Regions from separate parts of the Mesorhizobium album genome, predicted to be linked through region 3. Evidence: riboswitches for the same ligand, from Rfam matches in the RefSeq annotation. Region 3 holds a riboswitch; each other region holds the start of a gene.
What was found. A riboswitch is a leader RNA that binds a small molecule or an ion and turns the genes downstream of it on or off. The one in region 3 is predicted to bind S-adenosylmethionine.

Region 1: another riboswitch for S-adenosylmethionine. It lies ahead of RFN28_RS00055 (O-succinylhomoserine sulfhydrylase); the one in region 3 lies ahead of metX (homoserine O-acetyltransferase MetX).
Region 2: another riboswitch for S-adenosylmethionine. It lies ahead of RFN28_RS32630 (hypothetical protein); the one in region 3 lies ahead of metX (homoserine O-acetyltransferase MetX).

What each region holds. Positions count from the first base shown of each region.
Region 1 is NZ_JAVIIW010000001.1:4,630-16,291, forward strand. It holds gene mmsA (multiple monosaccharide ABC transporter ATP-binding protein) at 1-1,301, shown strand, start outside; gene mmsB (multiple monosaccharide ABC transporter permease) at 1,298-2,590, shown strand; gene araD1 (AraD1 family protein) at 2,801-3,790, shown strand; gene RFN28_RS00045 (hypothetical protein) at 3,832-4,278, shown strand; gene RFN28_RS00050 (2'-deoxycytidine 5'-triphosphate deaminase) at 4,311-5,405, opposite strand; SAM riboswitch at 5,552-5,629, shown strand; gene RFN28_RS00055 (O-succinylhomoserine sulfhydrylase) at 5,702-6,889, shown strand; gene arfA (arabinosylfuranosidase ArfA) at 7,074-8,582, shown strand; gene RFN28_RS00065 (extracellular solute-binding protein) at 8,896-10,179, shown strand; gene RFN28_RS00070 (carbohydrate ABC transporter permease) at 10,264-11,145, shown strand; gene RFN28_RS00075 (carbohydrate ABC transporter permease) at 11,145-11,662, shown strand, end outside.
Region 2 is NZ_JAVIIW010000070.1:9,565-16,755, forward strand. It holds gene RFN28_RS32625 (tetratricopeptide repeat protein) at 173-2,038, opposite strand; SAM-I-IV-variant riboswitch at 2,486-2,583, shown strand; gene RFN28_RS32630 (hypothetical protein) at 2,618-3,190, shown strand; gene RFN28_RS32635 (hypothetical protein) at 3,204-3,446, shown strand; gene RFN28_RS32640 (hypothetical protein) at 3,707-4,303, shown strand; gene RFN28_RS32645 (hypothetical protein) at 4,442-4,840, shown strand; gene RFN28_RS32650 (trypsin-like peptidase domain-containing protein) at 5,030-6,631, shown strand; gene RFN28_RS32655 (hypothetical protein) at 6,772-7,191, opposite strand, start outside.
Region 3 is NZ_JAVIIW010000010.1:104,155-115,816, forward strand. It holds gene RFN28_RS11110 (prephenate/arogenate dehydrogenase family protein) at 1-491, opposite strand, end outside; gene hisC (histidinol-phosphate transaminase) at 498-1,610, opposite strand; SAM riboswitch at 1,752-1,829, shown strand; gene metX (homoserine O-acetyltransferase MetX) at 1,918-3,087, shown strand; gene metW (methionine biosynthesis protein MetW) at 3,164-3,778, shown strand; gene RFN28_RS11130 (glycosyltransferase family 2 protein) at 3,926-4,918, shown strand; gene RFN28_RS11135 (DUF1330 domain-containing protein) at 4,957-5,277, opposite strand; gene RFN28_RS11140 (glycosyltransferase family 2 protein) at 5,653-6,582, shown strand; gene RFN28_RS11145 (DUF1194 domain-containing protein) at 6,610-7,410, opposite strand; gene RFN28_RS11150 (ABC transporter ATP-binding protein/permease) at 7,463-9,286, opposite strand; gene RFN28_RS11155 (class I SAM-dependent methyltransferase) at 9,394-10,176, opposite strand; gene gloB (hydroxyacylglutathione hydrolase) at 10,371-11,138, shown strand; gene RFN28_RS11165 (cupin domain-containing protein) at 11,205-11,636, shown strand.

The sequences.
Region 1 (11,662 bases), on a different contig from region 3:
GCGAGCATATCGGCATCGTCATCATCCACCAAGAGCTTGCCCTGGTGCCAATGCTGTCGATCGCGGAAAACATCTTCCTCGGCAACGAGCACGCCACCTACGGCGTCATCGACTGGAACGCCAACGAGAAGCGCACCAGCGCCCTGCTCCAGAAGGTCGGCCTCAAGGAAGACCCCAAGACGCTGATCACCAATATCGGCGTCGGCAAGCAGCAGCTGGTCGAGATCGCCAAGGCGCTCAGCAAGGAAGTGAAATTGCTGATCCTCGACGAGCCGACCGCCTCGCTCAGCGAAAAGGACAGCCAGGCGCTGCTCGACCTCCTGCTCGAGTTCAAGCGGCAGGGCATGACCTCGATCCTGATCTCGCACAAACTCAACGAGGTGAACCGGGTCGCCGACAAAGTCACCGTCATCCGCGACGGACGCACCATCGAAACCTTGCCGAGGAAGGATATCAGCGAGGACCGTATCATCACCTCCATGGTCGGCCGCTCGCTCGACGACCGCTATCCGCCGCGCGAGCCGCAGATCGGCGACGTGATCCTGGAAGTGAAGAACTGGTCGGTCTATCACCCGATCCACGCCGAGCGGCAGGTGATCAAGAACATCAACCTCAATGCGCGCAAGGGCGAAGTGGTCGGCATCGCCGGGCTGATGGGCGCAGGCCGCACGGAATTCGCGATGAGCCTGTTCGGCCGTTCCTATGGCCGGCACATCACCGGGGAGGTGTCGCTCCACGGCAAGCCGATCGACCTCTCGTCGGTGAGCAAGGCGGTGGCAAGCGGCATTGCCTATGTCACCGAAGACCGCAAAACCTTCGGGCTCAACCTCATCGACCACATCAAGCACAATGTGACATTGGCCAACCTGTCCGGGGTTTCGCGCCATGGCGTCATCGACGACATGCGCGAGATGAGCGTGGCCAACGACTATCGCAAGAAGACCAACATCCGCGCCTCCAGCGTCTATCAGCTGACCGGCAACCTCTCGGGCGGCAACCAGCAGAAGGTGGTGCTGTCGAAGTGGCTGTTCGCCGATCCGGAAGTGCTGATCCTCGACGAGCCGACGCGCGGCATTGACGTTGGCGCCAAGTACGAAATCTACACGATCATCGCCCGCCTCGCCGCCGAAGGGAAGGCGATCATCGTCATCTCGTCGGAAATGCCGGAATTGCTCGGCATTACCGACCGCATCTACGTCATGAACGAAGGGCGCATGGTCGGCGAAATGCCGGCAAGCGAAGCCAGCCAGGAAAAAATCATGCGCGCCATCGTCCGGGGAGAAGGAAAAAAAGCATCATGAGCACAGACAGCGCCCCCGCACCGCAAAGCGGCGTCGCCGAAGACGTCAAGCATGGGCCGCGCATCGCGGTGTCGGCCCTGACGACGAATTTGCGCGAATACGGCCTGATCATCGCGCTGATCGTCATCATGCTGTTCTTCCAGTACACCACGTCGGGAACGCTGTTCAAACCGGTGAACCTCAGCAACCTGGTGCAGCAGAACTCGTTCATCATCGTGATGGCGCTCGGCATGCTGCTGGTGATCGTCGCCGGCTACATCGACCTCAGCGTGGGCTCCGTCGCCGGCTTCATCGGGGCCCTGGCCGCGATGATGATGGTGATCTGGCCGCTCGGGATATTCAGCAATCCGCTGGTGGTCTCGATCGTCTGCCTGATCGTTGGCGCGCTGATCGGCGCGGCGCAGGGCTACTGGATCGCCTATCACCGGATACCGAGCTTCATCGTGACGCTGGCGGGCATGCTGATCTTCCGCGGCATCTGCCAGGCGCTGCTTGGCGGCGGCTCCTCGGTCGGCCCGCTTCCGGACAGCTTCAAGGCGCTGAGCTCCGGCTTCATCCCGGATGTGATCGGCCCATTGACGCTGATCCCGCCGACGGTGAACGCCGCCGGCAAGACCATCGTCGGCAGCGGGCTTACGCTGCATATGACGACGGTGGTGCTGGGCGTGGTCGCGGTGCTCGCCTATGCCTATTTCGGGCTGAGAGCCCGGCGCAAGCGCGAGCGGCACGGCTATGAGGCCGAGCCTTTCCCGCTGTTCGTCGTCAAGACGGTTGTGGGCAGCGCGCTGGCGCTGTTCTTGGTCTTCCAGTTCGCGAGCTACAAGGGCCTGCCGGTCGTGCTTCTGGTCATGGGCGTGCTGATCTCGCTGTTTGTCTTTGTCACCAAACGCATGACCATCGGCCGCCGCATCTATGCCATGGGCGGCAACGCCAAGGCGGCACAGCTTTCGGGCATCAACACCGAAAGGCTGACGCTGCTGGTCTTCATCAACATGGGCGTGCTGTCGGCGCTCGGCGGCCTGATCATCGCCGCGCGCCTCGGCCAGGCCGTGCCGGCCGCCGGTCTCGGCAGCGAGCTCGACGTGATCGCGGCAGTCTTCATCGGCGGTGCCTCGGCGATGGGTGGCGTCGGACAGGTGATCGGCGCCGTGGTCGGCGGCTTCATCATGGGAGTGATGAACAACGGCATGTCGATCATGGGCGTCAATGTCGACTGGCAGCAGGTGGTCAAAGGCCTGGTGCTGCTCGGCGCCGTGATCTTCGACGTCTACAACAAGAACAAGGCTTAACCGCCGCAGACGAGGAAAGCAGGAGGCATACGGGTCCAGATCGCGAAGCTGCCGGCAACAACCCGCCGACGCCAAGAAGTCCCCTGAAGGACCGGGCTCGCGAGCGCAATCCGGAGGAAGATTTTCAACTGTGGCGCGGATCGGTTCCGGGCCGCGCCGGTCAGGGTTTGTCCATCGGCAGCCGGGCCAAGGCAAAAGAGAGGGTTCACCATGCTGATTTCCCAGATCCTCGACGACGCCGAGACGATCCGCGTCGTTGCCCGCAGCGGCGGCAAGACCCGGATCATCAACGGCGCGCGCAGCGTCTATTCGCTGGCGATGGAGGCGGCGCGCACCGGCACCGGCCTGGAAGCGCTGATCGAGCGCAAGGGCTATGGCGAGACGGTCGATCTCGACGCCGCCTACAAGAAGGGACGCTTGGTCTCGCCGATCAACCATCCCGATCCGGCGCATCTCCACCTCACCGGCACCGGCCTTACGCATCTCGGCTCCGCCGCGACGCGCGATTCCATGCACAAGAAGCTCAGCGACGGCGAAGAGCAGCTCACCGATTCCATGAAGATGTTCCGTATGGGACTGGAAGGCGGCAAGCCGCCGAAGGGCCAGATCGGCGTGCAGCCGGAATGGTTCTACAAGGGCAACGGCACCATGGCGGTGGCCCCGGGTGCTGCGCTGATGTCGCCCGCCTTCGCGCAGGACGCAGGCGAGGAGCCGGAGATCGCCGGCATCTATGTCATTGGCGACGACGGCGCGCCATTTCGCGTCGGCTTCACGCTCTCCAACGAGTTTTCCGATCACGTGACGGAGCGGGTGAACTACCTGTTCCTCGCGCATTCCAAGCTGCGCAATGCCTCGTTCGGGCCGGAGATCCTGATCGGGGAGCTCCCCGCCGACATCAGGGGCTCATCGCGCATCTGGCGCGGCGGCAAGGTGCTGTGGGAAAAGCCATTCCTGTCGGGCGAGGCGAACATGTCGCACACCATCGCCAATCTCGAGCATCACCATTTCAAATATTCGGCCTTCCGCCAACCGGGCGACGTGCATGTGCACATGTTCGGCACCGCGACGCTGTCCTTCGCGGACGGCGTCAGGACGGAAGCGGGCGACGTGTTCGAGATCGAAGCCAAGGACTTTGGGCTGCCGCTGCGCAACCCGCTCGAGATCGAAAAGCCGGTGAAGGTGGCGGTCAAGGCGCTGTGAACAAGGAGAAAGGCACAAACTTCGGACGGCGGGCTCGGGCAATGAGCTACCTGCGGTCCTTTGTTGTGTCTGTGGGACTTGCGCTCTCGCTCGCACTCTCGGCGTCGGTGGTCCATGCCGCGACGCAATGCAGCGCCAAATCCTTTCGGGAAGCCCGCGAGCTGCTGGCAAACCGGCTCCTGGCAGCAGGATATTCAGGCGAACAGGCTGCCTTTCTGATGAGCGGAGCCGACCGGCGGACGTCGGAGCTTCGCGCAGACAAGCTGAGTGAGCGAGCCAAATCCTGTGGCATCGACTCTGCCCGAGCGCACGTCCTTCTTTGCGTGGGCAAACTATTGTTCCCCTTGAAGGAATCAAAGACCTCGCTCGATGCGGAAAAGCCGGTTGCTTCTTGGGGCAAGAAGCGATTGGCAGGCCGCGAACTGCTGTTCATCGGCTATTTCAACGCGTGTCTCGGCACCGCGAAGCAGCGCATATTTGGCGGCTGACGAGGCTCTATCCCGGATCGCCGACGGAAAAATCAGCGCGCTGCTCTGAAATGCTTGGAGAGCTTCAGCCCCTGCGCCTGGTAGTTCGAGCCGAGATCGGTGCCGTAGAGCGCCTGCGGCCGCTTCAGCATATGCTCGTAGACGAGGCGTCCGACGATCTGGCCGTGGTCGAGGATGAACGGCACCTCATGGCTGCGCACTTCAAGCACCGCGCGGCTGCCGCTGCCGCCGGTGGCGGAATGGCCGAACCCCGGATCGAAGAAGCCGGCATAGTGGACGCGGAACTCGCCGACCAGCGGATCGAAGGGCGTCATCTCGGCGGCATAAAGCGGCGGCACATGCACCGCCTCACGGCTGACCAGGATGTAGAACTCGTCCGGATCAAGCACCAGCTCGCCGGCGCCGCTCTTGTAGAGCGGCTCCCAGAAGTCGACGACATCCTGGGCGGCGCGCTTGTCGACATCGACAAGGCCGGTGTGGTGCTTGCCGCGATAGCCGACAAGGCCGTCCTTGTCGCCGTCGAGATCGATGGAGAGCGCGATGCCGCCGCCGGAAATGTTGGGCGGCTCGGTAGCGACCAGCATCTCGGCGCGGTGGAGGTCGCGCAATTCGTTCTCTGACAGCACCGCATTGCCGATGCGGAAGCGGATCTGCGACAGGCGCGAGCCGGCGCGCACGACGATCGGGAAGGTGCGCGGGCTGACCTCGAGATAGAGCGGGCCGTGATAACCGGCGGCTATCTTGTCGAACTCATGGCCGCGGTCAGTCATGACGCGGGTGAAAATGTCCAGCCGCCCGGTCGAGCTCTTCGGATTGGCCGAAGCGGACACTTGCGCCGGCAGCGCCAGGCTTTCGAGCAGCGGCACGATGTAGACGCAGCCCGTCTCCAGAACGGCGCCCTCGGCGAGGCTGAACTCATGCAGCTTCAGCCGGTCGAGCTTGTCGGCCACCAGGTGATCGGGACCGGGCAGGAAGGAGGCGCGCACGCGGAAGGCTGTGTCGCCCAGCCTGAGGTCGAGGCTGGCCGGCTGGATCTGGTTGGTGTCGAGCGCGCGCGGCGTTTTCAGCGCGCCGGACTGAAACAGCGCCGCGATGTCCTGATCCGGAAGAATGCCTGTCTGCCGCAAGGTCTGGCTCCGATCGAAGGCCGGGCAAGCGCGTGGTTCTTTTGCAAGCTCCTGCCGCAAAACCGCAAACGGTCTGCGGTTCCTGCCTGGTACAAACCTCTTAATCAAGCCGGCAATTGACGCAAGCGCGGCGCGGGTCTAAAGGGGCTTTATCCCGTGGTGATTTGGCCGGTCGGCTTGCAGCCACGTTAAACAAGTCGCTAAAGGACCGTTGGGCTGCAAGGCCGTATGGACCGGTTGCGACATCGCGGCCGGTTTTTTTGTGTTTGGACGGTTCTTAGGGTTGGACTAGGGCGATGAGCAAGACGCGTAACTGGAAGCCTCAGACTGCACTCGTGCATGGCGGGACGCTGCGTTCCGGCTTCGGCGAGACCGCCGAGGCGATGTATCTCACCCAGGGCTACGTCTATGAGACGGCCCAGGCGGCGGAAGCCCGCTTCAAGGGAGAGGAGCCGGGCTTCATCTATTCGCGCTATGCCAATCCGACGGTTGACATGTTCGAGAAGCGCATGTGCGCGCTGGAAGGCGCGGAAGATGCGCGCGCCACCGCTTCCGGCATGGCGGCGGTCAGCGCGGCGCTGCTCTGCAGCGTCAAGGCAGGCGACCATATCGTGGCGGCGCGGGCGCTGTTCGGCTCCTGCCGCTGGGTGGTCGAGACGCTGGCGCCGCGCTACGGCATCGAGGCGACGCTGGTCGACGGCACCGACATCGCCAATTGGGAAAAGGCGGTCAGGCCGAACACTAAGCTGTTCTTCCTGGAAAGCCCGACCAACCCGACCCTAGAAGTGGTCGACATCGCCGCAGTCGCCGCTTTAGCCAATTCGATCGGCGCGCGCGTGGTCGTGGACAATGTCTTTGCCACCCCGCTGCAGCAGAAGCCCTTGCAGCTCGGCGCCCATGTCGTCGTCTACTCGGCGACCAAGCACATCGACGGACAGGGCCGTTGTCTGGGCGGCGTCATCCTGTCGGACAAGAAGTGGATCGACGAGAACCTGCACGACTATTTCCGCCACACCGGCCCGAGCCTGTCGCCCTTCAACGCCTGGACGCTGCTCAAGGGCCTGGAGACGCTGCCGCTGCGTGTGCGCCAGCAGACCGAGAGCGCCGGCAAGATCGCCGATTTCCTGGCTGGCCGGCCGGAAATCGCGCGCGTGATCTATCCGGGCCGGGCCGACCACCCGCAGGCCGACATCGTCAAGAAACAGATGTCGGGCGGCTCGACGCTGATCTGCCTCGACGTCAAGGGCGGCAAGCAGGCGGCCTTCGCCTTCCAGAACGCGCTCGACATCGTGCTGATCTCCAACAATCTCGGCGACGCCAAGAGCCTGATCACCCATCCGGCGACGACGACGCACAAGAATCTCAGCGACGAGGCGCGCGCCGAGCTCGGCATCGGTCCGGGCACGCTCAGGCTCTCCGTCGGCCTGGAGGATACAGACGATCTGCTCAACGACGTCGAACAGGCGCTGAGGGCCGCCAGATAGTGGCGATCAGACCGGCAACTTCCCGGGTCTGACACGATGCTGCGGGCAGCGTTTCGACAGCTCGGAGCGAACGCACCTCCAAACCCCAAAAGTCGCCTTAAGCTGCGATTGACACTGGCCGCAGCCAATGTTCAAATGCCATGGTACATATCAATTTCAATGATATAGAGGGTAGGCGACGGACATGAAGGCGCGTATAGCGGTCCACCGGGATTTCAAGATCGGGACGATCGACGATCGCATCTACAGCGCCTTTCTGGAGCATCTTGGACGCGCCGTCTATGGCGGCATCTACGAGCCGGGCCACGCGACGGCCGACGAGGACGGGTTCCGCGACGATGTGCTGGAACTGGTGCGCGGCCTGAAGGCGCCGCTGGTTCGCTACCCCGGCGGCAATTTCGTTTCCAACTACGACTGGCTGGATGGAATCGGACCGAAGAATGAGCGGCCCGTACGGCTCGACTACGCCTGGAAGACGACCGAGACCAACGAGATGGGGACGGATGAGTTCATTCGTTGGTGCCGCAAGGCCGGGACCGAGCCCATGCTTGCGGTCAATCTCGGCTCGAAGGGATTCACCGAGGCGCTCGCCATGCTCGAATACTGCAACCATCCGGGGGGCAGCTACTGGAGCGACCTGCGCAGGAAGAACGGCTCGGCCGAGCCGCACAACGTTCGGATCTGGTGCCTCGGCAACGAGATGGACGGGCCGTGGCAAATGAACCATCGCACGGCCCATGAATATGGTCGCGTCGCAAACGAGGTCGGTCGCGCCATGAAGGTCTTCGACCCGACCCTCGAGCTCGTCGCCTGCGGCTCCTCCAACCATAACATGCCCACCTACCCCGCCTGGGAGGCCGAGGTCCTCGAGCTCGCCTACGAGAATGTAGACTACATCTCGCTGCATCAATACTGGGACAACTGGGACGATGACTACCTGAACTTCCTCGCCAAGTCCGTTCCGGTCGACCGCTACATCCAGACGATCGGCGGCGTGATCGACTACGTGAAGGCGAAGAAGCGCTCCAAGCACAACGTCTACATCTCCTTCGACGAGTGGAACGTCTGGTATCACACCCGAAAGAAAGGCGTCAGCGACGGCGACGGGGTCAATTGGGCCAAGGCGCCCAGTCTATTGGAGGACGCCTATAATTTCGAGGACGTCCTGCTTGTCGGCTGCGCGCTCAATACATTCATCCGCCGGTCGGACCGTGTGAGGATCGCCTGCATCGCGCAGCTCGTGAACGTGATCGCGCCCATCATGACGCAAACCGGCGGGCCGGTCTGGAAGCAGACCATCTACTATCCCTATTACTACGCCTCCCTCTACGGCCGCGGCGACGCCTTGAACGTGGCCGTGGACGTGCCAACCTACGATGCCAGGGTGGCGGATGATGTTCCCTATCTCGACGTTGCCGCAGTGCGGAGCCGGGACGGTGGGACCGTGGCGTTCTTCATGGTCAACCGCCATCCGGACGAGGCTTTGGCTATCGACATCGATATGGCCGGTTTCGCGCCGAAGGGCATAGCCGAGCACGTGTTGATTGCCCATCCCGACCTCAAGGCCACGAACACGGTCGCCAACCCGGACCACGTCTCTCCCCGCATCGGCGATGGGATTTCGGTCATTGACGGGCGGGTCAAAGGGAACTTGCCGCCGAGGTCCTATCATCTGGTGCGCGTGAGCGTCTGAGACCTCGGTTGGGAGAGCGCAAGCGGTATGTACCATAGAATATGATACATACCATAAGATTGGTTGACCGTCCTATAAGCCAAAGGTATCGTTGAGGTCAGGGAACTAGACAGAATCTCGATCTACGTTGTTGTGCCATGCCGCGAGGAGTAGCGGGCGTGAGGAGCGTCCGGACTCCGCCCTGTCGGTCTTGATGCAACAACAGTGGGCACGGCACGCAGGATCGGTTGCCGCTGCCAAACCGTCTGGAGGAATTCGAGCGCTGCGGCGACTTCTCGAAGCAAGCGAAAGATTGCCAAAAGGGAGGATCATGATGAGGAGAATTCTGAAGAAGGCGCTGGCCACGGCGGCACTGATCGCATTCGCTGCCGGCGCGCAAGCGAAGGAGACGGTCGTCTGGTGGGATTTCCTGAGCGGCGGCGACGGCGTGCGCATGAAGTCGCTGATCGATCAGTTCAACAAGGAACACGCGGATTCGATAGAGATCCAGGCGACGACGCTTGAATGGGGCGTGCCGTTCTACACGAAGGTCCAGACCTCGGCCGCCGTCGGCGAGGGGCCGGATCTCATGACCTACCACCTGTCGCGTCTGCCGCTCGGCGTCGCTACGGGGACGCTGCGCGAAATCACCCCCGAGGAGTTGAAGGCCGCCGGCTTCTCAGCCGACAACTATGCGCCCGCCAACTGGAAAGCAGCCCAGGTGGACGGCAAGCAATACGCCATTCCTTTCGATATCCATTCTGTCGTTCTCTATTACAACAAAGACAAGCTCGCCGCAGCCGGTCTCCTCAGCCAAGACGGCCTGCCGAAGGGCCTGGACGGCGTCGACAATTTCCACGCGGCTCTCGAGAAACTGAAGGCCGGGGGCTCGGAATATGGCGTCTCCATCCACAGCGCTGCCGGCGACTCGCAGTGGCGCATCTTCTACTCGCTGTTTAGTCAGCAGAGCGGCAAGTTCCTCTCCGACAACGGTAAGTTTCTGGAAGGTGACAATCTCGACAAGGCAGTCAAGGCCACGAGCGTCGTCGCCAAATGGGTCGCCGACGGGCTGGCGCCGAAGTCGACCGACTATCCGGCCTCGATTGCGCTCTTCACGTCGGGCAAGGCCGCCATGCACATCAACGGTGTCTGGGAAGTGCCCACCTTCACCGACCTGGCCAAGCAGAACAAGCTCGGCTTCGAGTGGGGAGCTGTCCAGCTTCCGACTTTCTTCGACCAGCCGGCAACCTGGGCCGACTCGCACTCCTTCGCGATCCCGAATCGCAAAGGCAAGGAGATCTCGCCGGAGAAGTTGAAGGCAGTGCTGGAGGTCGTGAAATGGATGAACGAGCATTCGCTGTTCTGGGCAACCGCGGGGCACATCCCCGCCTTTTCACCGGTCACTTCGAGCGACGATTTCAAGAAGATGCAACCGAACGCCACCTATTCGACGCTTGCGAAAACGGCGGTGTTCGATCCGAGCTCCAAGCTCGCCGGTGTAGCCTCGCCGGTCTATGATGCGGCAGGAAACTTCCTGATGCCGGCGATCAACGGCGAGCTCGATCCGCAGGGCGCGATGGAGCAAATGCGCGACGATCTGGACGGTCAGACCGAGTAAACCTCCCGAGGAGTCCGCCGACGGCTCAGGTTGTCGGCGGACGGCCTTCGGAGACGGATTGGATCGAACAGGAGACCCGGTGCGATGCTAGCAAGCACCAGACGCGCCGAACGCCGCAGCGCTTTCATTCTGATTGCGCCCTTCCTGCTCATCTACTTGGTGCTCTTCATATATCCGACCCTGAAGATGCTCGAGCTCTCCTTCACGAACGCGCCGCTGATCGGCGCGGGAGATTGGGTCTACTTCAAGAACTATGTTCGGCTCTTCGGCGACAGGCTGTTCAAGACGGCAGTCTGGAACACCGGCTATTTCGTCGTGCTCACGGTGGTGCCGAACGTGGCGATCGGGCTCCTCATCGCGCTGATGGTGGACCGACTGAAGGGATGGACGCAAAGCGTCGTCCTTGCCGCCTTTTTTCTGCCCTACATCCTGCCGGTCTCGGTGGTCTTCCTGATGTGGCGCTGGATCCTCGACCTTCAGTTCGGGATTGCGCAGTACCCGATCGAGTTCTTCTACGGCGAGCGCGTGCCTGTCTTCCGCACGATCCCGTGGTTCCTTCCCATGGTAGGGCTGATCACGATCTGGTGGACCAACGGCTTCAATGTGTTGCTCTTCATAGCAGGGTTGAGAAACATATCTCCGGAAATATACGACGCCGCGGCTATGGATGGCGCCAATCGCTGGCAGCTGTTCTGGAAGATCACCTGGCCGCTGATCTGGCCCGTCACGGCGCTCGTGGCGACGATCCAGCTCATCCTGCAGCTCAAGATATTCGATCAGGTCTATCTGTTTTCGGTCGGCGGCCGTTCCGAGCCGACAATGGTGTTGGTGCAGTACATCTACCGCGAGGCCTTCCAGCGTAATCATGGCGGTTATGCCGCAACGATTGCCACTGCCCTGTTCGTGCTGATCGCCGCGCTCTCGGTACTGCAATACCAGGTACTGCGCGCCAGGGGCGCCGAGTGATGAGTGTCGAAAGCAGCCGCATCAAACTGCCAACCGTCGGCGCCGAAGGCCGGCATCGCAAGCTACGAGCCTTCGACATCGCGGGACTGCTTCTAACGCTGGCGACGTTCGCATTCGCGATCATCTGGGCCTTTCCGCTCTATTGGGCCGCGGTGACCACGCTCAAGCCGGAATACGAGGTCGTTCAACCCGGAGTCCGCTTGTGGCCCGAGACCTTCACCCTCGAGGCCTACACCTACGTTCTCCTGAACACGAAGATCGGACTTTGGTACCTGAATTCGCTGGTAACCTCCGCAGCGGTCACCATAATCGTCATCTTCACGGCTGCCACCTGCGGTTATGCAATATCGCAATTGCGCTTCCCGGGCCGCCGTTTGCTCTATCTGACGATCATGGCGAGCTTCATGGTGCCCATCCAGGCGCTGATAGTCACCCACTTCGTGCTGATGTCGAATTTCGGCACCCTCAACACCTGGCTCGGCATCATCCTTCCCCAGCTCATCGTTCCGGTCGTCGT
Region 2 (7,191 bases), on a different contig from region 3:
ATTTCTTGGTGGGCGACGCGGCCGAAGAACGCGCCGGCGATGATGGCGGAACAGCCGGAACTCTATCCCGACGTGCCGGGCCTCGAGCCCGATGCCCGCTATTCCGAGCGATCGGCGAGCATCCTTCCCAATGCGTAGAAAGAACAGCGCCGCCTGGCGGCAGCCGGGTGCGCTATCGCGCCAGCTTCAGCACCTTCTGCCAGCGCGGCAGGCCGTGCAGGGTTGCGAAGTCAGAATCGTACCTGACCCACGCTTTCGTCTCGTGATTGGCGTGCGGCAGAAGGTCCTCCAGCAGCGCGAAGGCTTCGTCGAAGTCGCCCAGCAGGCAGCGGACGCAGGCGATGTTGTAGCGCGTCAGAATGTCGTCGGGGTCGATGGCAAGCGCGCGCGCCGCCCATTCCCGCGCCCGCTCGCGGTCGCCGAGCACGACCAGAGCGTTGGCGCCCATATAGGCAGGCCGCGGATTCTCGGGGTGCTTTTCAAGCACCCGCTTGGCCCGTTCCAGTCCCTCGCGGGCAGCCCACAGTTCCTTGTCCCGCAACGCGAGGGATCGATAGATCTGCACGAGCAGAAGCATCGACTGATAGTCGGTGGGGTTGAGCTCAGCGGCGCGCGCAAAATGCTCGGCAGCCTTCTCGAACTTTCCCTGCGCCTGGCATGTGCGCGCGTAGAAATAATGCGCCTCGAACAGATTGGGGTTGCGGGCGATCGCCTTCTCGTACTCGGCCTCGGCTTCCTGATATCGTTCCCCGACCGAGAGGGCCAGACCGCGCGAGGCGTGCGCTTCGCCAAGACTGGGGTCAATGTCGAGGGCCCTGGCGCTGTTAGCCAGAATGGCCTCGAGCGAGACCTTTACGTCATAGTGCAGGAACAAAAACGAATCGCAGTCGGCGATGCCTGCGTAGGCGCGCGCATAGAGCGGATCGAGCTCGATCGCCTTGGCGAACATGCGCTTTGCCAGCAGGTAGTAGGATTTGGAGCCGCGGTGGACGAACTCGCGTCCGCGCAGGTAATAGGTATAGGCCTCGACGTTCTCGGTCGGCGCCTGCCGGATCGCCTGCTTTTCCTCCGGCAACAGCCTGACCTTAAGCTGATCGACGATCGTGTGCGTGATCTCGTCCTGGATGGCGAAGATATCGGTCAGGTCGCGGTCGTAACGGTCGGCCCAGACATGGCCGCCGCTCTTGCCGTCGATCAACTGACCGGTGACGCGAACCCGTTGCGCAGCCTTGCGGACGCTGCCCTCAAGCAGGTACCTCACGCCCAACTCGGCGGCCACCTGTTGCAGCTTCACCACTCTGCCCTTGTAGGTGAACACGTTGTTGCGGCCGATCACGAACAGGCCCGATATCTTGGACAGATCGGTTATGATGTCCTCTGTGATGCCGTCAGCAAAATATTCCTGCTCGGGGTCGCCGCTCATGTTGTTGAAGGGCAGCACGGCGATCGACGGCTTTTCCCCAGCGGCGGGTTCGGCCTCGAGCTCGACCGAGACGGTCGAGGATCGCGGCTGCCCGATCCCGGCGAAGAGATCGACGTGATAGACCCTGACGGGGCGGTCGATGTTCTTCAGCACCTGCTCGCCGGCGTCCTCGAAGGCGAGGTCCAGCCGGTTGCCGACATTGTCGCGGACGGAGCCGGACACCGCGACGCCGCCCGGCCTGGCTATCGATTCTATGCGCGCGGCAACGTTGACGCCGTCGCCGTAAATGTCATTGTCCTCGACGATGATGTCGCCGAGATGGATGCCGATGCGGAACTCGATGCGGCTCTCTGCCGGCACGCCGGCATTGCGCTCGCGCATCGCCCGCTGGATCTCGGCGGCGCAGGCGACGGCGTTTACGACGCTCGGGAACTCGACCAGCATGCCGTCGCCGGTGAGCTTGACGATCCGCCCGTGATGCTCGGCGATCCTGCCGTCCGCCATCTCGCGGCGGTGCGCCTTGAGAGCGGCCAGCGTTCCCACCTCGTCGAGGCCCATCAGCCTGCTGTAGCCAACCACGTCGGCTGCGAATATCGCCGTGAGCCGGCGCTCCATGTGTGCACCCGGATTTTTCGAAGAAGCCTAAAATATCAGGTTCGGCGCTACGTGCCATATGTAAATCCCACTGGCGCCGCCTGAGCATCAGCGGGATTGCGACTCGGAAAGGTTCGATCAACCGGACCTCTGCGGGAACCGCTTGGCACTTCTGCCAAGTCACCCAGCCCGCACCCAAACCGATGTCCGAATTGGCGCTAAACCGACATTGGCGCCGCGATCCGAGTAGGTCCAGAACTGGCGCTGGTTGCTCGTTCCGGTCAACCAGACGTACGACAAGAAACCACCCATCTCGGCCATTGGCGGCAGCCAGCCGATAGAGTTTTGACCACCTGAAATGCCAGCGTATGAGATCGCCGCAGCGGGGCGGCTGATGTTGCCGTCGATGCCTCCGGCCTCCACCACGAGGAGAAAGCTTGCCGAAGTACAATCGTTTTGTTAGATCAAGCCCTGCATCCAGAGAGGGCTTCGGCCCCGCCAACCAGCCTTGACCGGCAACGGTGGCACGACGATGTGGCCCTCAACGGGCAACAGTAGGTCGCTAATCCCTCCAGATGCGTGTCAACTCTGGAGGTTTTTATGCTCTCACGACGTGGTTTTTTGATTGGTGCCGGCGGGCTGCTGACATCGGCGTTTCTTGGTGACGCGCAGGCTTTCGTCCACAGAACGGGCAAACCGCTTCTCGCTTCACCGGCTGAGGTCGCCGAGACGATGTACTGGTACGAAAACGGTGAGCAGGGCCTCATGCTGACCATCGGCCGGTGGGTTTTCTGCCCGCCGCCGCCGACGTGGCGCGAGTTCTTCGAAGCGGAAGGCATCCCGCATCGGACTGAAGCCCATATCCAAGCTATTTACGAAGAGCACGGCATTGAACCGGAAGACTATGACGGCGATGTCGATGGATACTTCTGGGAGACGCGCTTCGATCTCGAGACCGGCCCCTGCGCTAAGGCCTACCACCTTCTGAAGAAGCTGGATCTTGGGCCTTCGATCCGGCGAGGGAGTGCCGAGCCGCATCTGGTATTCTGCAATGGCGATGTCGCTAACGATGATAGCCGGTGGGTCGATGCAAGGGACAAACTCACGCTTTCTCTCCTGCAGGCCCGGTTGATCGATCTGAAGCTTCCGATCCGCCTTGCAGAAGGGATTTGAGGGAATGCCGGACATGATCGACGATGACCCCGCGCCTACCGACACCGCGCAGATGGCCAAGGGTGGCCCACAGGAGCCAATCGAGCCTTACACGTGCCGTTATTGCGGCTGGATGACAACGGTGCCGAACGAGGCGGAGGCGCGCCTGTGTATGCGGTGTGTCCGGTTCGAGGGCGATGTGCATCCGGCGGTGACCGGAGCACGGATCGCGGTGCACAACGCGCTCATCCTAGGCATGGCCAGGAAGAGGGGCTGAAGGCAGGGCAACTGCCATTGCCTCCAACACGGAGGGTTTCCCGGAGAGCGGGGGGCCACGAATTGGGCCCCCTGGCTTTGGGACCCCGGACCTCTTTCCTTCTCTGAATATATGTACCTCGCGACAAGTTTTCGGATGCGAAGATAACGACCGGAACAAGCCTCGCTGATATAAATCTGCAAACCAAATGGTTCGTTGAAGGGCTTTGCAATTGGTTGAACAAGCAGCAGAGCCGGGTTGGCGGGAGGCGGGAGTAGGCGATGCGGTTGCGTCTTCTTGTGACTTGTTTGGCTGCAATGATCGCCTCAGCACAAGTTCGTGCTGCTGAGGTAGAAACGGCTCTCTGGAAGAACGTTGGAAATTGGAGCGTATACGTTGATCGGCCCCTCCAATTTCAGTGCTTCGTAACAACGCTTTATGAGGACTACACTATTTTTCGCGTTGGCTTCCTGCAACCGGGTTCAAGTGCAGCCATGTACATTGCAATAGGTAACTTAAATTGGACCTCAATTGAAGAAGGGAAAGACTACGATCTAATCCTGCAGATCGACAATGAAGCTGGCTGGCGATCACCAGCTTTGGGAACGAGGTTTGGCACACTGCCAGCTCTTGCCATAGGTACCAATGAGCCGGGCTTCGTTGAGCAACTGATGCGGAAACACTTTTTGCGTGTCTTTTTCAACGGTCGGCAGGTTCTTAACCTTAGTCTTCGGGGCTCGAATGCTGCTCTGAGGGAGATGGGAGCATGCCAAAATGCGGTTGATGCCTACGTGGGCGCGAACCGCAACTCTCAACCCAAAGACCCTTTCACTGGAGTTGCCGGTCCAGCGCCGAAGAAGGACCCGTTTGATCTATAGTGATTTGGAGGGGTCTCAGGGCATGGTGACGGGACAAGCAGGATGCAGGACAGTCGGCTCTCACTTAGATGTGGCGGCACGCGAGCAGGGAACGGCTTGATGCCTCGTGGCCGGATAGTGATGGTCGAGCGAGGCAGCATGAATTACCGTCCGTTGTGCCGTAACTGTGGCCGGACCATCCACCGGGTGTTCCGGTATCTTCACTTTGGGCAGCGTGCTGCTGCCCGCTATCACCGCTCTTGGAGTTTCCAAGACTTTCCAGACAGCATCGCTGAGGTCGAGCGGCTGGCTGAGGGGACGGTGCTGAGCGTCGAGTGGGTCAGCGACATCGAGCACTGGATCAAGCGCGCCGTCGTGTGGGACGGCGAATATACTAGCCCGTACTTCTGCGGCCGGGGTTGCGCGCAACTGTTCGGCTACCATCAGGCCGCCACCGGCGCAGCCACTGATATGCATGCAGAGGCCGTGATGCGACAGCGCGCCAAGCTCGACGAGCAGCAACTGCGCCGCCGTCGCAAGGCGCGGAGGTCAGCATGAAGCTGAAGGAGGTGCGCTGATGCGCAAGTTGATGATTTTGGCCCCCGCGCTCCTGCCGGCGGTGGCAGGCGGACGACTACCGCAGTTAAGAAAAGGCCAACGTGACCGACAACGGCATCGCGATGATGCCGGCAGGGATAGGCAGGAGATCCTCGATGGCTGCGTGCGGCCGCTCGGCCCGAGCGGCAGGTGGTCGACGCCGCCAGCGTCGTCGGCACTTATGACAGCCGCGAGGACGCGGCGCGCCTTGTCGTCAGGGTGTCTTTAAGTCGCCCTCGTCATTGGCAAATTCGTCGTGATAGTTTGTACCTTGAAAGTGCGCGGAGCATCGCAATGGCTTGGGCTTCCCGAATTGGCGGGATTGTGGCGGCAGGTGTGATCCTGAACGCCTGCCTTGTTGGCACATCGTATGGAAAAAATTCCAGTTCACCGGTAGAACGCTGTATCCGTGCCAAGACACCGAATGACAAGGTTTACTATTGCTCAATTGCACTGAAAGGTAGCCCCGACAGGAGGACAACGGAGCGTCTTCTTCTTCGAAGGGGAAATGCGTTAGCGCAACTCGGGATATTCTCCGAGGCTGTTAAAGATTTCTCACGCCTCATCCAGGCGGACCCGACAGTTGCCGGCTATGTCGATAATCGTACGACTGCTCTACGATCTCTTGGCCTCTATCAAGAAGCTCTCGCGGATGCCAATCACGCAGTGGAATTGGCCCCACATGAGGCGTTTGTCTACCATAGCCGCGGCCTTGTTTTCGAAGGTCTGAAGCAGTTTAGCGCAGCGTTAAGCGATTTTGACCAAGCAGTTTCCCTGGAGCCGAGCAATACGGGGTTCATTATTGAACGGGCCAGGATCAAAGTGGAAGCCGGCCGCACAGGCGAGGCAATAGAAGACCTTTCCCGTGTGATTTCCCAAGAACCCAACAACTTGACCGCCCTGCGACAGCGGGGTTTTGCCCGCCTCGCAATGGGAGATTTGACGTCTGCCGCAAGCGATCTGATCACGTACAGCCGAGCTGTTCCCAACGATCCCGAAGTCGCGGCGGCGATCGCGACCATTAGCGCTTCCGCAGCAAACGCAGCGGCCGGCGCAAAATCAGCAAGTTCGTCCTCGGCCGAGTCTAGTTCGGGGACGGGTGTCGCGCAGAAGCAGCCAGAGCAAAGTGTTGGGGTGACGGGGACTGGGTTCTTTGTATCCTCAGAGGGTTACGTCATAACCAATGCGCATGTGGTGGGAAACTGCTCCACTCTTAGCGCCGCTGCCTTTGCAGCGCCCCAAGCCAACGCCCAATTGGTCGCTAAAGACAATGCCAACGATCTTGCCTTGCTCAAGATTGCAGGAAAGGCATCGGCTCACGCCCCGTTACGATCGGGTGTTCGTACGGGAGAGGGTATCGCCGCATTTGGCTATCCTCTTTACGGCTTGCTGGCGAGCGCCGGTAACTTCACTGCCGGAAATGTATCAGCTTTGGCGGGCGTCGGTGACGATACTCGGTACATGCAAATTTCGGCACCTGTTCAACCCGGAAACAGTGGTGGGCCGGTCCTAGATCAATATGGGAATGTGGTTGGCGTAGTGGTGTCCAAACTGAATGTCTTGAAGGTGGCGGGAGCCATCGACGACATTCCACAAAACGTCAATTTTGCAATTAAGGCCTCGGTTCTAATCAGCTTTTTGCAATCCAGCGGCGTCGGGACAGAGGCTGGAAGTATAGACAAGCCTCTATCCTCAGCTGATTTGGCGGACAGGGCTAAGTCGATCTCCGTGTTCCTTCGGTGCGAGAACTAGTCGGCCCGCGAAATATTCGGACGTTGACTGCCGCCAACATGTCACCGGGCACCAGCGTTGAATCGTCACCCGTGCTTGAACTTAAGCCACATTCTTCCGACCAGCTATCTCCACAGCAATCCTATGGGACGCGATCTCTTCTAACGCCGCGCTGCGGTGGTCAGCCGCTGATATGCGAACTCGCGCTCCAGGCTCTTGTCCAGTTCGCTGATGCGCTCGAGGGCCAACCCCAAATCATTGGGAATGACCGAGATGTCCTGAGATCCAATCGTCAAATCCAGAAGTTTCAGCAAGGCCCGAGCCTTTAGGGGGCTGTCGATGATGGCGAGCTTGTTCGCCTCTGCGGCCATGCTTCGCAAGCCATAACTGTGCAAGGACCAGCACTCGAAAGGAACCAGAAAGCGCCCGACCGCGTCCACGGCTTCCGCGAAGGCATTGCCTGCGGCTGCGGGCAGATCAGCCAACGCCGAGCTGACGCCGGGCGTTACGAGCGACAACTCCTGCGGCCAAACCCGCTCCAGGAAGGGCTTCGCGGCCGACCTGAAAAGCTCTGCTGCCCT
Region 3 (11,662 bases):
GAAAGCTTCTCCAGCGCTTCCGGATCGGTTCCGGGCAGCGGCGTGAAGATGCACCAGCGGTTGTCGAAGAGGTCGGCGAAGCCGGCATCCGGCCCGGATTTTTCCGTGCCGGCCAGCGGATGGCCGGGGATGAAGTGCACGCCCTTTGGCACATGCGGCTCAATCTGTGCGATGACCGAGGCCTTGGTCGAGCCGACATCGGTGAGGATGGCGCCTTTCTTCAACGCCGGTGCGATCTCGGCGGCGACCTCGCCGGACGAGCCGACCGGCACCGACACGATGATCAGATCCGCGTCGCGGACAGCTTCCTTCGCGTCAGTCGTATAGGAATCGCCGAGGCCGAGTTCCTCGGCCCGCTTGAGCGTCGATCGGCTGCGGGTCGCGATGGCGATATGGCGGGCAAGGCCCTCGCGGCGGATGACGCGGGCGAGCGACGAGCCGATCAGGCCGATGCCGACCAGCGCTATTCTTTCGAACATCGGTGATGTCATGGTGCTTCAGCTTTTCAGGAAATTCGTCAGCGCTTCGACAACGCCGCGATTGGCCTCCTCGATGCCGATGCTCATGCGCAGCGCGTTGGGGAAGCCGTAGCCGGTGACGCGGCGCAGGATATAGCCGCGCGCGCTGAGATAATCGTCCGCGGCCGCCGCCGAATGCTTTTTGTCGTCGGGGAAATGGATCAGCACGAAATTGCCGACACTGGGCGTCACGCGCAGCCCGAGCAGGGTCAACTGCTCGCTGACCCAGGCAAGCCATTTCTCGTTATGCGCCACGCTGCGCTCGATATGGGCACGGTCGCGGATCGCCGCGATGCCGGCTTCGATCGCGGTCGCATTGACGTTGAAGGGTCCGCGCACCCGGTTGATCGCATCGACGATGTGCGCCGGCCCGTACATCCAGCCGATGCGCGCGCCGCCGAGGCCGAGCTTGGAGAAGGTGCGGGTCATGACCACGTTCTCGGAGCTGCCCGCCAGCTCGACGCCGGCCTCATAATCGTTGCGCCGCACATATTCGGCATAGGCCGCGTCGAGCACCAGAAGCACGTTCTTCGGCAGGCGGGCATGCAGCCGGCGCACCTCCTGGAAAGGCACATAGGTGCCGGTCGGATTGTTGGGGTTGGCAAGGAACACGATCCGGGTCGCCGGCGTCACCGCGGCGAGGATGGCATCGATGTCGGCGCGCTCGTCGGTTTCCTTGACCGCCACCGGCTTGGCGCCGGCGGCCTGGATGTAGATCTTGTAGACCATGAAGGCGTGCTCGGTGAACACGGCCTCGTCTCCGGGCGCCAGATAGGTTTGCGCCAGGAGCCCCAGGATCTCGTCGGAGCCGTTGGAGCAGACGATGTTCGCCGGATTGAGGCCATGCACGTCGGCGATCGCTTCGCGCAGCCGGCGGGCGGAGCCGTCGGGATAGACGTCGAGCCTGGCAGCCACGTCCCGCGCGGCCTCGATCGCCTTCGGCGACGGGCCGAGCGGGTTTTCGTTCGAGGACAGCTTGTAGACCTTCGCAACGCCTGCCGGCGCGGTGCTTTTGCCCGGTACATAGGCCTCGATGTCCATGATGCCAGCGCGTGGCGTTGGACGTGCCTGATCCTGCTTCATATCGCAAATCCGTCGAGAGGGCCTCTGTCCGAGGCCGCTGCGGAAATACAGGCCATGGCCCGGAATGTCGAGTGCCGGTGCTTGCGCCAGGATGCTAACCCCAAGAGGCTGCCCGTTGACGAAGCGCGGCGCTGGCCCTAGAAGAGCAGCCGGACTTCCCGTGGTGATTTGGCCGGTCGGCTTGCAGCCACGTTAAACAATTCGCTAAAGGGCCGTTTGCAACCTGTAACCGGCTTTGCGAAGGCAAGCCGGTTTTTTGTTGTCCGCTGCCGGCCGGGCGCCGCATCGGCGAAATCGATGCTGGATGGGGAATGCAATGGTCGCTCAGCGTGCTGTAAGGACCAACAACGAGGCCGACAATCCGTCGAGCCCGGTGCTGCAGTTCGGCCCCGACAAGCCGTTGAAGCTCGATGCGGGCACGCTGCTGTCGCCCTTCCAGATCGCTTACCAGACCTACGGCACCCTCAACGACGCCCGCTCCAACGCCATCCTCGTCTGCCACGCGCTGACCGGCGACCAGCATGTCGCCAACACCAATCCGGTGACCGGCAAGCCCGGCTGGTGGGAGGTGCTGATCGGTCCCGGCAAGATCATCGACACCAACCGCTTTTTCGTCATCTGCTCCAACGTCGTCGGCGGCTGCCTGGGCTCCACCGGCCCCGCCTCGACCAATCCGGCGACGGGCCGGCCCTACGGGCTCGACCTGCCGATCATTACCATCCGCGATATGGTGCGCGCGCAGCTGATGCTGGTCGATCATTTCGGCATCGAGAAGCTGTTTTGCGTGGTCGGCGGCTCAATGGGCGGCATGCAGGTGCTGGAATGGGCCGCCAGCCATTCGGAGCGCGTCTTTTCCGCGCTGCCGATCGCCACCGGCGCCCGCCATTCCTCGCAGAATATCGCCTTCCACGAAGTCGGCCGGCAGGCCGTCATGGCCGATCCGGACTGGCACGGCGGCAAATATCTCGATTTCGGCAGGCGCCCGGAAAAGGGGCTCGCCGTGGCGCGCATGGCCGCCCACATCACCTATCTGTCCGAGGCGGCGCTGCACCGCAAATTCGGCCGCAACCTGCAGGACCGCGAGGCGCTGACCTTCGGTTTCGATGCCGATTTCCAGATCGAAAGCTACCTGCGCCACCAGGGCATGACTTTCGTCGACCGCTTCGACGCCAATTCCTACCTCTATCTGACCCGCGCGATGGACTATTTCGACATCGCCGTCGACCATGGCGGACGCCTGGCCAACGCCTTCGCCGGCACCAAGACGCGCTTCTGTCTTGTGTCCTTTACGAGCGACTGGCTGTTCCCGACCGAGGAGAGCCGCTCGGTCGTTCATGCGCTCAATGCCGCCGGCGCTTCCGTCTCCTTCGTCGAGATCGAGACCGATCGCGGTCATGATGCCTTTCTGCTCGACGAGCCGGAACTGTTCGCGGCCATCAACGGCTTCATTGCCTCCGCCGCTCGCGCCAGGGGGCTCAGCCTATGAGCCGCTCGCGACCTGTTTGTCTTGGCCGCGTGGCGACGCCATTGGCTGCAAACGCCCTAAGGCCGGAGGTATGCTCATGAGCGTCAACCGCGCCCAGCGCGTCGATCTCGACGTCGTCGCCGATCTCATTCCGCCCAATTCGCGCGTGCTCGACGTCGGCTCGGGCGACGGCGTGCTTCTGGAACTTCTGCAGGAAACCAGGCAGGTCGACGGCCGCGGGATGGAATTGTCGCAGCGCGGCGTCAACGAATGCGTGGCGCGCGGCCTTTCCGTCATCCAGGGCGATGCCGACAAGGACCTCGGGTTCTACCCCGACAAGGGCTTCGATTTCGTCGTGCTGTCGCAGACCCTGCAGGCGACCCGCAATCCGAAGCGCGTGCTCGACGAATTGCTCAGGATCGGCAACCGCGCCATCGTCTCCTTCCCCAATTTCGGCCATTGGCGAGTGCGCTTCTCACTGCTGATCAAGGGCAGGATGCCGGTCACCAAGGACCTGCCCTATTCCTGGTACGACACGCCCAACATCCACTTCTGCACCATCCGCGACTTCGTCAATCTGTGCGAGGAGCTTGGCGCGACGGTCGAGAAGGCCACCGCGCTGGACGCCAATGGCCAGAAGATCGGCCTGTCGATGCCCTGGTGGTTCTGGAACTTCTTCGGCCAGCAGGCGGTGTTTTTGTTGAAGAGGTAACGGCGCTCGAAACGGTTCTCTTGGCTGGCAAGACTGCCGGGGATATCGATGAGGCGCCAAAAATATTTTGCATTGCTGTTTCTGTCATTTGACAGCGAACGATGGCGGTTATACCGACCTGAATTCAGGCAACCTGGTGAAGCAGTGATGGTCGGCGATCTCCCGACTTACTCAGTCGTCATGGAAATGGAAAACGCCAAGTCGATCGACTGGGACGAGATCGGCGTTGGGCTGACCGCCCTGTCCGATGAAATCGCCTCGGTTTCGGCGGCCGGTTTCGCAAGCCCGAAAGTCATTATCTCGCACCCCGGGCACGACGTAGACGCCCAGTCGCTGCGAGACCATATCAATAGAGAAGCACCGCAGCTGAAAGAGGTGGCAGAGCTTTGCTTCGTCGCCTGTCCCGGTGGCCGTTATTACGAGCTCAAGAACAACGGCATCCTGGCGACCGACGCAGACGTCGTGATCTTCATGGACTCCGACACGGTTCCTGAATCGGACTGGCTCTCGATCCTGCTCAGCCCATTTCGGAATCCCGAGACCGTTTGCGTCAATGGCTATACATATCTTTTCTACGACGACTTCTTCTCGCGAACCTTCGCGTTGATCTGGTTCTTCCCGATGGCTCGGGGAGACAAGAAATTTGCCGCGAAACGGGCGATCAACGCCAACAACGTCGCCTTCCGGCGCGAATGGATTGCCGCCAATACCTTCCCGCAAAACAACGGCTTCAAGGTTTCTTGCACGCTGCTTATGCATCGGCTTCGGCGCGAGGGCCACGAAATCGTCCATGTCGACGCGCGCGTCTATCACTATCCCCCGCGGGGCTGGCGGTTCTTCTGTTGGCGCGCGCTGGTGACCGGCCGGGACGCCGACCGGAAATTCGTCGCGCTTCGTGCTCCCAGCCGCGCCCGACGGATCGTCAAATCGTTCAGCCGCTGGTGGACCATGTCGTGGCGCACGACACGACGCGTGATACGGCACGCGCCGCAAACAGGCATGCCGCTCTGGCAGGTTCCGTTTTCGCTGGCGGTCGGCCTGACCTTTTACACTCTGGCATTTTTCGGCCAGTTCAGCCTCGCTGCCGGCCTCTTTCGTGACAAAATCGAAATCTTACCGGACTATGTCGGGCATAGTTAGAATCATCCGGCACTGAACAAGCACTTTGTTCAGTTCTGCTAGCCGAGCACATCCGTAGCCTTGTGCGGATGCTCGACGCCGTCAACGAAGACGATGTCGGATTCGGAGTTATCGGTGCGCAAATTGAGGATCGCCCGATAGGCGGGAGAATTGTACCAGTCGCGCACATGCTGTCTGTCCGGGAATTCGACGACGATCACGTGGCCCGGCCAGCTGTTCTCGACCACCTCGACTTCACCGCCATGGACAATGAAGCGCCCGCCAAACGGCGCCAGCGTGGCGTCGATTCTTTCGAGATATTCGACGATCCAAGGGCCGGGCGTGACGTGGCGCATATGGGCAACGGCGTAAGCGGTCATGGTCTGCTCCTTCAATTGATCGAAGCCGTCGGACCGGCTTCGTTGGGGAGCAGTTTGCAGAACGAAGGTATTTCGGTCGATTACCTTCGAGGTTATCAAAAACGCCGCCGGCGCCTCACGCGGCAAACCATGACGTCGACCGATAAGGGAACGACTCGGGCACGATTGCGGGCGGAAATGGTGTTGCCCTCAAACCGCAATGCCGCGGAAACCGACCGGAATCCGACACTTCCCGCCGCACCTCGGGATGACACCAAGACCGCTTTTTTGTAGCGTCGGAGCCGAAATCAATCAGGGGCGGGTCAAGGGCGGGCATGGAGGGCCACCATCAAACCCATCCGACAGCAGCAGAACCCGGCTGGTAGTGGCGGCCGCGTGTCGAGCGAAGCGGCTCCGCTGATCACCGTGATCACGCCGACTCACAACCGGCGCAGCCAGGTTGTGCGCGCCGTGGAAAGCGTTCTTGCCCAGACACTTACCCGCTTCGAGCACATCGTCGTCGACGACGGCTCGACCGACGGGACGGCCGCGACGCTGGCCGAAATTCATGACTCCAGGCTGATCTATGTCGGCGCGAAATGGCGCGGCGCCAATGCCGCGCGCAACGCGGGCATCGAGCGCGCCCGGGCGCCGATCGTGACCTTCCTTGATTCGGACGATGTCTATCTGCCGGACCGGCTGGAGCGAACGCTGGAGCGCTTCGACAGGAACCCGTCGCTCGAAGTGCTGATCAGCTCCTACGTCTCGGTGAAGGGCAACCGCAGCAGCAAATGCGTCAACCGCGAGGCCTTGCTCGACAAGAGCACGCTGCAGCGCGCCCTGGTCTCGCAGACGATCTTCATCGCCGGCTCGGCGATAACGGCCAGGCACGAGTCGCTGCTGGCGATCGGCGGCTATGACAGCGACATCACGCGCATGCAGGACCGCGAGTTGCTGCTGCGTTTTGCCCACCGCAGCGGCGCCTTGCTGTCGGAGGATATCGACTGGAAGAAGTACAATTCAGAGAATTCGATCTCCGGCCGCCGGGACGGCTACGTCGAGGCCTATGCCAACCTGATCGACAAGCACCCTTACATCGCCGACCGCTATCCCGACGTTCCGCCATACATGATTGCGCGACAGATCATCGCCGATGTCCTGAAGGGCAGGCTGCCGCAGGCATTTTCCGGCTATCTCGCCAACCGATCGTCCAAGGCGCTCGGCTACTCGCCGGGCGAACTGGTGCGCGGCTATGTCGTCGGCCGGCGTTGGCGCCGCGACTGCTATGACGAGTTCCGCGCCAAATATGGGGTCCGGCCGGCCTAAGGGGCGGAATTGCGCGAGACGGGCGTTTCACCGGTCCAGTTCCGGAAAATACGGATCGGAAAACCGTTGCCGCAGGCGCTCGCCAAGCAGGCAATCCGTCGGCGCTTCCGCATCGACGCGGATCGTTGCCGCATCGCCGACGCCGCTCACCTCCTGGACCAGCTTGCGGCGGATCGCGGTCGAGAACTCGGACGCCGCATAGACAGGCAGCACGAACGAGCCGGGACCGCCGGCGACGCAATCGGCATAGTAGCGATCGAGACGGCTGACGCTTGGCGAGGGGTTGATCAGGATCGGCAGGCCGTTGATGACGATGCCCTTGGCTAAAGCTGCGTCCCGGGTCAGGGCCACAGGCAGCCCGGCATTGTTGGGCCCGTCCCCCGATATGTCGATGACCCGGCGCGGCGCCGAAAAGCCGTTTTTCTCCAAAAGCCTTGCGCCGAAGCCGAGAGCGCCTGAAATCGAGGTGCCGCGGAAGCTCCGGAACGGACGGCTCGCGATCTTGTCGGCGAAGGCATTGGCGCTGTCTGCGCCGTCTATGACCTGCCAGGCGATCACGCCGTCGTCGCGCACGACGCCGGCCCATTCGAAATAGGCGAGCGCGATGCGGCCTCTTTGGCCTGCGCGCACCGCGTCGATGAAGTCGCGATGGCGCAGCGCCTCGACATAGCCGGCGCGCTGCAGGGCGAACTCGTCTTCATCCATCGACTGCGAGATGTCGACGGCCAGCACGAGCGCGACATCGACCGGAGCGCCGTCGCCGATCGCAGGCAGCGGCGCTGCTTCGGCGCAGGCAAGGCAAACGAGCAGGCTGAGCAGCTTGAGCATGGCAGGCTCCGACCACGTCGGGATTGTTCCCGGCGATCGCGGCAAAATAAAGCTATTTTCCGGCGCGCGCCGCGGCCGGTGGAGGCTCGATCGCCCCAGCGCGAAGGCGGGCCGGCTTGAGCGCCGTTCCGCCGCTGTCCTTGAGGATGGTGAGCGCGCGCGGGAAGAACTGGGTGTTGTGCAGGCCGCGCCCGATATTGAGGATCGCAGCGCCTGGCAGCCGGGTCTCCAGCATCGCCAGCACGCGCCGCAGCGTGGCTCCGTCGAACGTATCCAGCGCCTCGTCGATGATCACCCATCTTGGTTTCCTGAGGGCGAGCCGGGCAAAAGCGAGCAGCCGCTGCTCGTCGTCGGCCAGTTCATGCTCCCAGCGCGCCGAGCGGTCGAGCTGGGACGACAGTCGCTCCAGGCCGACCTCGCCGAGCACCGCCGAGATCTCGGCGTCGTCGATCTTGGCGCCTTCGGCATGGTTGAGCACGTCGCGCAGCGTGCCGAGCGGGAAATAGGGCGTGCGCGGCACGAAGAATGGCGTTTCCCCGGCCGGCATGCCGATGCGCCCCCCTCCCCATGGCCAGAGGCCGGCAATGGCGCGGAAGAACAGCGTCTTGCCGGCGCGCGGATCGCCGGTGATCATGACGCGTTCGCCGGCCTGGACTTCGACGCTCGTCTCGGCAAGCCTGGTGCAGCCGTCGGGCGAGGCGACCTCGAGCTTGTCGAATGTCAGCTTGCCGTTTGCGTTCTCGCCGAACTCGATCCGTTTTGCCCGGTGGTGCAGGATATCCGTTTCGCCCAGCGCGATGCGGAAGTCGGCAACGCGCATCAGCGTTGCCCGCCAGTCGGCGATGGCGCCGATATTGTTGATGAACCAGCGCAGCGAGGAATTCACCTGGTTGAAGGCGCCGACCGCCATCATCAGTCCGCCGAAGCTGATGTCGCCGGCGAAATAGACCGGCGCGGCGACCAGGATCGGCGCGACCACGGTGATCCAGCCATAGGCGTCGGTGACCCAGGACAGATTGATCTGCGCGCTGTAGATGCGCCGCATGGCGCCAAGCACGGTGCCGAGATCGAGCTCGAGCTGCCGCCTGGCGTCCCCCTCGCCATGCGCGAGCGCGATGGCGTCGATATTCTCGTTGACCCGGACCATGGAGGAGCGCAGCTCCGCCTCGCGCGCATAGCGATCGCTGTTGAACCGGATCAGCGGCCGGCCCACCAGCCAGCTCAGCCAGGAGGCGATGCCGGCATAGAGGATCGCCGCCCAGACCATATAGCCGGGTATCGCCAGCGAATAGCCGCCGACATGGAAGACGAAGCCGGAAGAGAGTTCCCACAACACGCCGATGAAGGACACAAGCAGGATGAAGGATTGCAACAGGCCGACGCCGAGATCGGTCGACAGATCCGAGAGATGCCCGGCATCCTGCTGCATGCGCTGGTCGGGATTGACGCCGATGGCTCCCGCATGGGTGAGCCGGAAGGCGCGCGCCGGCAGCATCCATTCATCGATCAGGTCCAGCGTCAGCGCCTCACGCAGCTTCAGCCGGATCGTCTGGTTGAGCCAGGTCTGGCCGACATTGAGCACCAGCAGGCTGGCGGCGATTTCGGCAAAAACCACCAGCTGGTGCAGGAAGGCTGGCAGGTCGCGCCGCGCCAGCGCATCGTAGAAGGGCTGATTCCAGCGGTTCAGTATGACCTGCCCGATCGAGGTCGCGACGACGACGCCGACAATGCCGATCGAGGCCCACAGCAGTTGCCTGCGCACCGGCGACGTCTTCAGCGCCAGCCTGATTGCCACCAACTGGTCGGAGAGGCTGCTGGTCTCCACCGAGAACTTAGGCTGTTCGGTGCCGGGTTTGTGATACACTTGGTCATCCATATGCGTGATCCCTGCATTCGGGAGCGTCGTCTGCGCCGACGCCGCACCGCGAACCTGTCCCCCGAGATAAGGTGATGATTGCCCTGCGGCGCAAGGCTTCACCCCGATTACGAACGCGTCACCCGCTTGCCCGGCGGCATCGGGCCGGCACCCCGGCGCCCGAGCGTCGTCGCGCCCTGCGGCGAGAAGACGGGCACGAAAACGCGGCGCGAGGCGCGCTGCACGACAGGCACACCCTGGTAGAGCCGCTTCTGCGCCTCGACGACGATGACGCCGGAAAAGATTGGCCAGAACCGCCGGCCGGCGCGCTCCAGCACGTTGTGGAACTGCATCATGAAGCGGCGCGGCGACGGCGGGAAGAACAGCGCGTCGGACCATGCGGCGGGGGTGAAATTCGCCTCGCGCAGCAATTCGGTGAGCTGGCCGCGCGAGAACGGCCGGCCGTTGCCGAAGGGGGTATGCTCGAAACGTGCCCAGACGCCGCGCCGGTTGGGCACGACGATGACGACCCTGCCCGCAGGCGACAGCACGCGCCAGATCTCGTTCAGCGTCTCGCGCGGATTTTCGACATGTTCGAGCGAGTGCACGAGCAACATGCGGTCGATGCAGGAATCGACCAGCGGCAACTCCTCGTCGAAGACGAGCGCCGTCGCCGTCGGTCCGGTCGCCGGCCAGACCACCGCCCCTTGCGTCGCCGGCATGAAGGCAAAGACGCGCTCGGCATCGGCGCCGAACCGCTCCAGCCAGGGCAGCGTATAACCGAGGCCGACCAGGCGTTCGTTCGGAACGGTTGCCCATATCGACGACAGTGCCATGGTGATCGCGCGCTCGGCCAGGCGCCCGAGCGTGGTCGAATAGAAGGAGCGAAGGTCGACGATATCGGAATGCATGGCCGGGACGGTAGCCGTGATATTCGACGAGTTCAACAAAGGCGGATGACATCGGCGGCCCGCCGCCCTATGTCTGCCGCGACTCCTGCATCGGCCCGAAATCGGTTTCGAGTTCGATGCAGCAGCCAACAAGTGTTAGAGCGCCCTTTTGTGCGTCCACCTCGACGCACGGCGCTCTGATGGAGAGCGACGAGATGCCGGTCGAAATCGAACAGTTCATGTGCCGCACCGACAATTTCGGCGTGCTGGTGCACGACCCCGAAAGCGGGCAGACGGCGATCATCGACGCTCCGGAAGAAGCCCCGATCCTGGCCGCGATCAAGCGCACCGGCTGGACGCCGACGATGATCCTGACCACGCATCATCATGGCGATCATGTCGAAGCCAATCTGGCCCTGAAGGAGCGCTTCAAGCTCACCATCGTCGGCCCGGAAGCCGAGAAGGCGAAGATCCCCGGCATCGACGAGACAGTCAGGCAAGGCTCCGTCATTCGCCTGGGCGAGGAACGGATCAATGTCATCGAAACGCCCGGCCACACAGCCGGCCATGTCTCCTACCATCTGCCGGCCTCGAAAGTGGCCTTCACCGCCGACACGCTTTTTGCGCTGGGCTGCGGCCGGCTGTTCGAATGCAAGCCGCCGGTAATGCACGAGTCTCTCAAGAAGCTTGCCGCTCTTCCGGCCGAGACCCTTATCTATTGCGGTCACGAGTACACTTTGGCCAACGCGCGCTTCGCGCTGACGATCGATCCCACCAATTCCGCGCTCAAAGAACGCGCCGCCAGGATCGAGGCGCTGCGCGCCGGCAACAAGCCGACGCTGCCGACGACGATCGGCGAGGAACTGTCGACCAATCCATTCCTGCGCTGGCACGACCCGGCGATCCGCAGGCATCTCGGCATGGAGAGGGCGAGCGATACGGAAGTGTTCGCCGAGATCCGCAAGCGCAAGGATAACTTCTAATGCATGTCGCCCAAAAGTGCGTAGCGGTTTTGGGATAACGACATGCATCAAACAGGCCTCCCTTGCATGACCAGCGCCGCCGAAATCATCGCCACGCTCGACCTCAAGCCGCATCCCGAAGGCGGCTGGTATGCCGAGACTTTTCGCGACGGCGCGGGGGGCTCACGCGGCCATTCGACAGCGATCTATTTTTTGCTCGAGGAAGGCCAGCTTTCGGCCTGGCACCGGGTGAAGGATGCGGCAGAGGTCTGGCACTTCTATGCCGGCGCGCCGCTGGCGCTAGCCATGCATGAGGAAGGCTCAGGCACCGTCATCGAACAGGTGCTGGGTGCCGCACTTGCCGCCGGAGAGCGGCCGCAGATCGTTGTGCCGGCTGGATGGTGGCAGTCGGCGCGCAGTCTTGGCGAATGGACGCTGGTCGGCTGCACGGTGGCGCCGGGGTTCGACTTCGCCGCCTTCGAGTTGGCCGAGCCTGGCTGGCAGCCGAAAAACGCTTGAGGCGCGTTGAGATTCAGGTCAGGCCG